DNA from 3 places in the Microbacterium sp. 16-032 genome. Region 2 is predicted to be linked to each of the others. Evidence: predicted binding sites of a transcription regulator. Region 2 holds the regulator's gene; each other region holds the start of a gene.
The links. Region 2 encodes HrcA, which represses chaperone genes, less so after heat shock. Its sites were predicted from a motif close to TTNGCACTCGNNNNNNNCGAGTGCNAA; they were not measured.
Positions count from the first base shown of each region.

Region 1: AB6V31_RS08985 (Hsp20/alpha crystallin family protein) is a predicted target of HrcA. The motif match lies at 1,275-1,301, and genes of this name have one in related genera.
Region 3: groL (chaperonin GroEL) is a predicted target of HrcA. The motif match lies at 1,312-1,338, and genes of this name have one in related genera.

Region 1 covers NZ_JBFYGQ010000004.1:62,125-65,396, reverse strand. Annotated here, with positions in the region: gene AB6V31_RS08995 (DUF2231 domain-containing protein) at 1-188, opposite strand, end outside; gene AB6V31_RS08990 (manganese catalase family protein) at 260-1,141, opposite strand; gene AB6V31_RS08985 (Hsp20/alpha crystallin family protein) at 1,386-1,841, shown strand; gene AB6V31_RS08980 (hypothetical protein) at 2,045-2,404, opposite strand; gene AB6V31_RS08975 (helix-turn-helix transcriptional regulator) at 2,563-3,272, shown strand, end outside.
Region 2 covers NZ_JBFYGQ010000003.1:86,159-89,430, forward strand. Annotated here, with positions in the region: gene AB6V31_RS06625 (16S rRNA (uracil(1498)-N(3))-methyltransferase) at 1-294, opposite strand, end outside; gene dnaJ (molecular chaperone DnaJ) at 297-1,421, opposite strand; gene hrcA (heat-inducible transcriptional repressor HrcA) at 1,484-2,524, opposite strand; gene hemW (radical SAM family heme chaperone HemW) at 2,705-3,272, opposite strand, start outside.
Region 3 covers NZ_JBFYGQ010000004.1:292,350-295,621, forward strand. Annotated here, with positions in the region: gene AB6V31_RS10140 (DUF3263 domain-containing protein) at 1-236, shown strand, start outside; gene AB6V31_RS10145 (LytR C-terminal domain-containing protein) at 272-874, shown strand; gene AB6V31_RS10150 (cold-shock protein) at 1,006-1,206, shown strand; gene groL (chaperonin GroEL) at 1,377-2,996, shown strand; gene AB6V31_RS10160 (hypothetical protein) at 3,234-3,272, shown strand, end outside.

The sequences.
Region 1 (3,272 bases), on a different contig from region 2:
CCGAGCCCGATGGCGATGAGCCAGCGCGAGCCCTGCGCGAATCCACGCGGATCGTCGGCGGCCAGGCCGAGCAGATCGAACACCAGGCTCGACGACCAGGCCCCGATAGGGATGGTCACCGCCACCGGGTGGAACGGGTGCCCGTACGGCCCCGCCACGATCGCCCGGGGCACCTTGGCCGCTCGCATCGCGGGTAAGCTCGCCCCGCTCCGCGGCGCCGAGACCGTCGAGGGCCCCGGCGTCGCGGCATCCGTCCCGCTCATTCCTTGTGCAGCGCGTCCTGCGCGCGCCCGGCGAGCTTCTCGACCGTGTTCGGCAGCTCGGTCGTCCCGTAGAACCGCACGTCGGGCTTGGTGGGCGGGGGCATGGGCACGCCCGCGGGGGGCTCGGGCAGGTAGGTGAACTCGCCCTTGCCGTCGGGCGTCGGGCCCGAGGCCCACGTGCCGTCGCCGGCCTGGGCACCGTCGCTGAAGTTGATGTACTGGTACGCCACGTCGCGGTCCTCCTTGTCGAGAGGGAAGTTGCTGGGCACGGGGAGCTTCTCGTAGCCCTCGGCCTGCAACTCGGCGGCGGCCGCTGCCCACTGGTTCTGGTGCATGGTGTCGCGCGCCAGCAGGAACGCGAGCAGATCCTTCACGCCGTGGTCGTCGGTCTGGTGATAGAGCCGCGCGACCTGCACACGGCCCTGCATCTCGGCGTTCGCGTTCGCGGTGAAGTCGGCGAGCAGATTGCCGCTCGCGGTGATGAAGCTCCCCTGCCACGGGTTGCCGTTGGAATCGACGGGGCGCGCGCCGGCGCCCGCGACGATCCCGTGCTGGATGTCAGTGCCGCCGATCACGGCCGCCACGGTCGGGTCGTCTTGCACGGCCTCCTCGGTGATGCCGAGCGGCGACTTCTCAAGCAGCTGGGCGATCATGATCGCGAGCATCTCGACGTGGCCCATCTCCTCCGCGCCGATGCCGAACACCAGGTCGCGGTACTTGCCGGGCATGTGCATGTTCCAGGCCTGGAACTGGTACTGCATCGCGACGGAGATCTCGCCGTACTGCCCGCCGAGCACCTCCTGGAGTTTGCGGGCGTAGACCGCGTCGGGCTTGTCGGGGGTGGCGGAGTGCTGCAGTTCTTGCCGGTGGAAGTACATGTCTCTCCTCACGGCGCCGGGGGGATGGCCGGGTGACCGGTGGCGCGTGAGTGCTACGAAACGTCTGTTTCCGCCCTTCACGCGCGGGGGTTGTGGGGCGCCGCGGCGTGGGCCACAATGGCGCGCCCGAGTCTTGGCACTCTCATGGGGTGAGTGCTAATCTGAATGCAGTTGAGCCGTATCGACTCAACTTCACAGAACATCCGGGATGCCGAGTCCCGACCGATCGAAAAGGAGAACGACCATGGCCACCTACGACCCCTTCCGCGACCTCGACCGCCTCGCGTCGACGCTCCTCGACGCCCGCCGCGGCGGTGGTCCGCGACGGATGCCGATGGATCTCTACCGCGACGGCGACCACTACGTGCTGGCCGCAGACCTGCCCGGTGTCGACCCCGGCTCGGTCGACATCGACGTCGACGGCCAGCTGCTCACCATTCGCGCCGAGCGCACCCTCGGCTCGGGTGAGGGCGTCAAGTGGATCACGCGTGAGCGCGAGACGGCGTCGTTCGTCCGCCAGCTCAACCTCGGCCAGGGCATCGACACCGACGGCATCAGCGCGTCGTACCGCAACGGCGTGCTGAGCGTGACGATCCCCGTCAGCGAGAAGGCGAAGCCCCGCCGCATCGCCGTCTCGACCGACGAGCGCGACGGCGTCATCGAGGCGCACGAGAGCACGCCTCAGCTGATCGAGCAGTAACGGCGCGACCTCGAGGGGCGGTCCTGCGGGGCCGCCCCTTTCGCGCGCCTGGGCGCGATGACGACGTCGCTTGTCAAGGGTCTGGCCTTTGCGCCCGCGCGATCGGAGAGTGCCGCAGTGCCCTGCCCGTCCGTCGCCGCGTGCGCGAGGGACACAGCGAAGCCCCGGGCGTCGCGAACGGGCCCGGGGCATTCGAAGGTGGGTCAGAGGTCTTCGGGAGCGAGATCGCCCTGGCCTTCTTCGCCGAGTTCGACCACGCCCGGGTCCATGCCCTGGGAGTCGGTGCCGGTGGACTCGGGGTGGATGTCCTCGAGCGGGATGTCGCTGTCATCGGCGGGGATCTCCGCCGGGTCGGCGCCCGTCGCGGTCGCCGGGTTGATGTCGTCGGGGTCGGCGCCCTCGTCGAGGGCCGTCGTGGCGTCCCACTCCGCCTGCGCGGGGTCGAGCGTCGGGTCGGGCTCGATCGAGGTGTCGCCGTCGCGCAGGGGCTGCACGCCCGCGATACCCACGTCGGCGGCCGGGGTCGTCGCGTCGGGGGTCGGGTCGATCGAAGCGTCGCTCATGGGGGGTCCTTTCGTGGGACGCACGTCACCGCCGGGATCAGCGGTCCCCTCATCAAACGGGGCGCACCGCCCGCGACCCCGCCCCTTGACACGCACGTCCCCGCCTCCGTACGGGGAAGAGACGGGATGCCGCCCCTCGCCGCGGCGGAAGGAACACCATGGCTGACAGGCTGACGGTCCGCTCGCACGGGATCGACGACGTGGAGCGCGTCTGGCAGCGCTTCGTGCCGAGCGCACGACTGGAGCGCGTGGACCCGCAGCGGGTGTCGTTCTCGTGGAACTCCGTCGAACTCCCCGGGTTCTCGGTCGTGGCCTACGAGCTGGCTGCCTCTGTCCACTCTTCCGTCCGGATGGACGAGCAGATCATGGCGTGCCGGATGATCGGCGACGACATCCGCGTCGAGGCCGAGGGGCGCTCGCTCGATCCGCGCCGCCCGTGGCTGGCGGCCGACGGAGGCGCGGAAGCGCACTGGAGCGGAGCCGCCCGCGTGCGCGCTCTGGTGTTCGATCGCAGCGACGCCGAGCGCCTCGCTCGCATCGTCTCGGGCGACGACCGCCTCGTGTTGCGGCGCCTCAACCCGGCCGCACGCGACCGCGCCGCCGCGACGCAGTGGGAGCGCAGCTTCGCTCACGTCTCCGCCTCGCTCGAGGCCGCGCACGACGACCCGATCCTCTCGGCCGAGTTGCAGCGTCACGCGCTCCTGACGACCCTGTCGACGTTCCACACCCCCTACGTCGACGCCCTGCAACGCTCGCACCAGCGCAGGGCCGCCCCGCGCACCGTGCGCCGCGCGATCGCCCACATCGAGGCGCACGCGAAGGAACCCCTCACGCTCGAGGACATCGCCGTGGCATCCGGGATCTCCTC
Region 2 (3,272 bases):
CGCCTGAACGGCGAGTTCGTCGCGGTCGCCCTTGGCCAGGGCCTGGACGAGCACGAAGCGCGGCGAGGGTCCGGGGATGACCTCGCGCCCCGTCACCCGTACCTCGACCTGCTTCGGCGACGCCGCGGTGACGACACCCGTGAGCCACGCTCCGCGACCGTCGCCCAGTGTCACCCCCTCGTCGACGCGCACGCGCCGCACGGCGGCGGCGTGGTGCGCCTCGGCGCCGGTCAGCACGACGGAGTCGCCCGCGTGCGCGTTCCCGGCGTCGTCGGTGACGAAGTGCAGCACCACGGTCAGTGCCGGAAGCGGTCGCGGAACTTGCTGAACATGCCCTGCTGGTGCTCGGCAAGCCGCGGCTTGGGGGCCTTCGTGCGCTTGGCGAACTCCTCGATGAGGGCGCGCTCCTTGTGGTCGAGACGCGTGGGGGTCACCACGTGCACGCCGACGCGCAGGTCGCCGCGCTGACTTCCGCGCAGCGGCGTGATCCCGCGGCCCTTGATGGTCAGGACGTCGCCCGATTGCACGCCCGGGCGCACCTCGAGGTCGACGCTGCCGTCGAGGGACTCGATCGACGTGTTCGTCCCGAGAATGGCATCCGGCATCGACACCTCGAGGGTCGCGACGAGGTCGTCGCCCTCGCGACTGAAGGCCTCATGCGCTTCGACCGTGATCTCGAGGTACAGGTCGCCGTTGGGGCCGCCGGCAGGACCGACCTCGCCCGACCCGGGCAGCTGCAGACGCAGGCCCGACTCGACACCGGCGGGGATGTCGACCGAGACCGTGCGGCGCGCACGAACGCGGCCCTGACCCTGGCACGTCCCGCACGGGTAGGGGATGGTGGTCCCGTGACCCTGGCAGACGCTGCAGGGGGCACTGGTGACGACGTTCCCGAGCAGGCTGCGGACCGTGCGCTGCACGTGGCCGGAGCCGTGGCAGATGTCGCACGTGACCTCGCTGGTCCCGGGCTGCGTGCACGCGCCCTGGCACGTCTCGCACAGCACGGCGGTGTCGACCTCGAGGTCGCGGTGGGTGCCGAACACGACGTCGCCGAGGTCGAGGGTCACACGGACCAGGGCGTCTTGGCCCCGCTCTCGACGCGACCGCGGACGCGGACCCCGTCCGCCGCCGCCCTGGCCGCCCCCACCGAAGAACGTCTCGAAGATGTCGCTGAACCCGCCGAAGCCGGCCGCTCCCCCGCCGCCGAAGGGGTTCTGGTCGCCGCCCATGTCGTACCGGCGGCGCTGCTCGGGGTCGCTCAGCACGTCGTAGGCGTGGGTGACCAGCTTGAAGCGCTCGGAGGCGTCTTCTCCGGGGTTCACGTCGGGGTGCAGCTGGCGTGCCAGTCGGCGGTACGCCTTCTTGATGTCTTCGGGGCTGGCATCGCGTTCGACGCCCAGGACCTCGTAGTGGTCAGCCACAATCGCCTTCCTGTCCGCTTGCGCGGGGTCGTTCTCGGGTGGGGTGCTCGCGGGATTCGACGTCAGCGAGACGCGTCGTCGTCTTCGAGCATCCGGGTCAGATAGTGCGCGACGGCACGGACCGCCGCGAGGTTGGAGGAGTAGTCCATGCGGGTGGGACCGAGCAGCCCGACGCGGGCCCCGCCGGTGGATCCGTCGTACCGGCTGGCGAGCACCGAGGCCTCGATGAGTCCGAACGGCTCGTTCTCACGACCGATGCTCGCTGACAGCCCCTTCTCATCGGCCACCATCTCACTCATGAGACGCAGGAGCGTCACCTGCTCTTCGATCGCCTCGAGCAGCGGGTAGATGCTCCCGCGGAAGTCGGACTCGCGCTTGGCGAGGGTCGCGGCGCCGGCCATGACGAGGCGATCCTGACGGAACTCCTCGAGCTCCTCCCCCACGATGCGCAGCACCGCGTCGGCGAGCACGTCCAGCGTGACACCCGGGCGCGGCCCGTCGGTCAGCACGGCTTGCACCTGCTGCGAACTGTCGGCGACGCTGCGCCCGACGAGCAGCGCGCCGACGCGAGCGCGCAGCTGCACGATGTCGGTCTCGCCGGGTTCTGCGGGCACGAGGGCGATGCGCTGCGAGACCCGGCCCGTGTCGGTCACCAGGATCACCAGCACGCGCGGGCCGCCGAGGGCGACCAGTTCGACGTGACTGACATTGGCGCGGGCGAACGACGGGTACTGCACGATCGCGACCTGTCCGGTCAGCTGCGTGAGCGCGCGGACGGTGCGGGCGAGCAGGTCGTCGAGGTCGCCCGCTTCGTCGAGGAACGACGTGATGGCGCTGCGCTGTGCTCCCGAGAGCGGGCGGAGCTCGGCGAGGTGATCGACGAAGACGCGGTATCCCTTGTCGGTGGGGACGCGCCCCGACGAGGTGTGCGGGGCGACGATGAGCTCTTCGTCCTCGAGCAGGGCCATGTCGTTGCGGATCGTCGCCGCCGACACCCCGAAGGCGTGTCGATCGACGATCGCCTTGCTGCCGACGGGTTCGCGCGTGTCGACGTAGTCCTGCACGATCGCACGGAGCACCTGAAGGCCACGTTCCGACACCATGAGCTGCTCCTCCCGTCTGGCACTCGCATCTGCGGAGTGCCAATTCTACGGGATCGCCTCGGCACGGTGCCGGGCGGCTCGCGGAGTCGCCCTGCGGCGCGTCGTTCAACGCCCGAGAGCCCCTCATCGAGGTCGGCACGCGACCACCGGAACGAACTCGTCCGCCGGCCGCGTCGCCGGTCAGACCGTGAGCGCCCGGACCACGGCATCCGCCAGGAGTCGTCCCCGCAGCGTCAGCACGATGCGCCCGTGAACGGCATCCCGGCCCTCGATCAGACCGTCGGCGATGAGGGATGCCACGGCCTTCCGCCCTTCGCCGAGGATCTCGGACACGGCCAGACCCTCGCGGATGCGGCTGCGCAGCAGCACCGACTCCAGCCGGCGCGCGGTCTCGTCGGGCCGCTCGCGCGCGGCCGCGGGCGATTCGACCGCGGCCAGGCGTTGGGCGTACGCGGCGGGGTGCTTCACGTTCCACCAGCGGAGCCCCGCGACGTGGCTGTGCGCGCCCGGCCCGAAGCCCCACCAGTCGGTCCCCCGCCAGTAGGCGAGGTTGTGACGCGAGCGGTGCGCGACGTCGCGCGACCAGTTCGACACCTCGTACCAGTCGTATCCGGCGGCGGCGAGCAGGTCGTCGGCCAGCTCGTACATGTCGGCTTGCAGGTCGTCGTCGGGCATCGCCACGACCCCGGAGCGGATTTGGCGCGCGAGCTTGGTGCCGTCTTCGACGATCAGCGCGTAGGCCGAGACG
Region 3 (3,272 bases), on a different contig from region 2:
ACCTCGCCTTCCTCGCTTTCGAGGGGGAGTGGCGCCGCCACGCGGGTGCCAAAGAAGAAGCCATCCGCGCGGAGTTCGCACTGACGCCCGCCCGGTACTACCAGCTGCTCGGTCGGCTGATCGACACCCCCGAGGCCCTCGCGCACGACCCCATGCTCGTGCGTCGACTGCGCCGTCGGCGCGACGACGCGGCTGCCCAGCACCGGGCGCGCCTGGGGCGGACGGCGGAACGCTGACGAGTTCGCTCGGACGCGACCGATAGCATCGTCCAATGGCCAGATCGACCTTCCCTCGGGATCGCTTCGACGACCTCCCGGCCGACTCCGGTCGCGTCGGCGCTCACCGGGCCGAGAACCCGCGTCTGCGCGGGTGGATCGTCTTCCTGTGGGCGGCCATCGCCACCCTGGTGCTGATCATCGCCGGCATCTTCGCGACGCTCGTGGTCTCGGGCCGTATCTCGCTGGGCCCCGCCGACGCTCCCACCCCGATCGCCTCGGCGGAGCCGACGACCCCGGCCGTGGTCGACACGTCGTACTCGGTGGTGGTGCTCAACGGCACGCCCGACAGCGGTCTCGCCGCCTCCGTCCGCGACCAGATCGTGGCGGCGGGGTGGAGCGGCGACACCGTCGAGACCGGCAACTCCGACAGCACCGACTTCGCCGACACGACCATCTACTACCGTCTCGACAGCGATGAGGCGGCGGCCGAGGGGCTGGCGCAGACGATCGGTGGCGCGCAGGTCGCGCAGAGCGACTTCCTGCAGCCCACCGATGACCCGAACACCCCCGACGACGAGAGCAACGTCAAGCGTCTGATCGTCGTGATCGGCCTCGACCGGGCATCCGGTCAGCCGTCCGCCTCGCCCTCATCCTGACAGCTCGCGGGCCGCGTGTTTCCGCGGAGTAACAACTTGGATGCACGCGCGTCAACAATGCTCCCGAACCCCGATTCGGTGGCACCCCCCGTGCTTACGATGACCTCGTCGTTCAGCAACAGGAGATTCGCATGACGCAGGGCACTGTCAAATGGTTCAACGCCGAGAAGGGCTTCGGCTTCATCACGGTCGATGACGGGCAGGACGTTTTCGTCCACTACTCGAGCATCGAGATGTCGGGCTTCCGCGTCCTCGAGGAGGGGCAGGCCGTCGAATTCACCGTCGGCACCGGTCAGAAGGGCCCCCAGGCGGAGTCCGTGCGACTGGCCTGAGCGCTGATCAGAACGCCGCGGCATCCGAGTTCCGGATGCCGCGGCGTTCGGTGTTTCCGGGACGGTGCGCGGCTTGCACTCCCCAGGGGCGAGTGCCAGAATGAGTTAGCACTCGCTTTCGTCGAGTGCCAAAATCTGCAAGTCACCCGTCCGGGAGGGACGACACACTTATGGCAAAGATCATCGCTTTCGACGAAGAGGCCCGGCGCGGTCTCGAGCGCGGCCTCAACACTCTCGCCGACGCCGTCAAGGTGACCCTGGGCCCCCGCGGTCGCAACGTCGTGCTCGAGAAGAAGTGGGGCGCCCCCACGATCACGAACGACGGTGTCTCGATCGCCAAGGAGATCGAGCTCGACGACCCCTACGAGAAGATCGGCGCAGAGCTGGTCAAGGAGGTCGCCAAGAAGACCGACGATGTCGCGGGTGACGGCACCACCACCGCCACCGTTCTCGCCCAGGCGCTCGTGCGCGAGGGCCTGCGCAACGTCGCCGCCGGCGCCGACCCCATCTCGCTCAAGAAGGGCATCGAGAAGGCCGTCAAGGCCGTCACCGACGAGCTGCTCGCCTCCGCCAAGGAGGTCGAGTCCAAGGAGCAGATCGCCGCCACCGCGTCGATCTCCGCCGCAGACCCCGCGATCGGCGAGCTCATCGCCGAGGCCATCGACAAGGTGGGCAAGGAAGGCGTCGTCACCGTCGAAGAGAGCAACACCTTCGGCACCGAGCTCGAGCTCACCGAGGGCATGCGCTTCGACAAGGGGTACATCAACCCCTACTTCGTCACCGACCCCGAGCGTCAGGAAGCGGTCTTCGAAGACCCGTACATCCTGATCGCCAACCAGAAGATCTCCAACATCAAGGACCTTCTGCCGATCGTCGACAAGGTGATCCAGGAGGGCAAGGAGCTCCTCATCATCGCCGAGGACGTCGAGGGCGAAGCCCTCGCGACGCTCGTGCTCAACAAGATCCGCGGCATCTTCAAGTCGGTCGCCGTCAAGGCTCCCGGCTTCGGCGACCGCCGCAAGGCTCAGCTGCAGGACATCGCGATCCTCACCGGTGGCCAGGTCATCACCGAAGAGGTGGGCCTCAAGCTCGAGAACGCGACCGTCGACCTGCTCGGCCGTGCCCGCAAGGTCATCATCACCAAGGACGAGACCACGATCGTCGAGGGTGCCGGTGAGTCGGAGCTGATCGAGGGTCGCGTGACCCAGATCCGCCGCGAGATCGAGAACACCGACAGCGACTACGACCGCGAGAAGCTCCAGGAGCGCCTCGCGAAGCTCGCCGGTGGCGTCGCCGTCATCAAGGCCGGAGCCGCGACCGAGGTCGAGCTCAAGGAGCGCAAGCACCGCATCGAAGACGCCGTGCGCAACGCCAAGGCCGCTGTGGAAGAGGGTGTCGTCGCCGGTGGTGGCGTCGCGCTCATCCAGGCCGGCAAGAACGCTCTCGCCAACCTCGAGCTCACGGGTGACGAGGCCACGGGCGCGAACATCGTGCGCGTCGCCATCGAGGCCCCGCTCAAGCAGATCGCGCTCAACGCCGGTCTCGAGCCCGGTGTTGTTGCGAACAAGGTCGCCGAGCTCCCCGTGGGCCACGGCCTCAACGCCGCGACCGGCGAGTACGGCGACCTGTTCGCACAGGGCATCATCGACCCGGCCAAGGTCACCCGCTCCGCGCTGCAGAACGCCGCGTCGATCGCCGGCCTCTTCCTCACCACCGAGGTCGTCGTCGCCGACAAGCCCGAGAAGGCCGCCGCTCCCGCGGGCGACCCGACGGGTGGCATGGACTTCTGATCCACGCTGACGCCTGAGAACGCCCCCTTCCTCCGGGAGGGGGCGTTCTTCGTTTCGGGGCAGGGGCGGGGTGACACCGGAGGGAGGGTGTAATTTCTCACATCTTTGACGCGGGCCATGGACTCGGGGACTACCATCACCCGAGTGACAGACCTCTTCTCCTCTCGTGAAGCCGAGGCGGCCATCGCTCGGATCGAGCCATCGCGGGTCACGGCGCCGTGACGCAGGAGGTTGGTCATGTCTTCCCTCGATGACTCCCTCGTCAGCGACGCGATC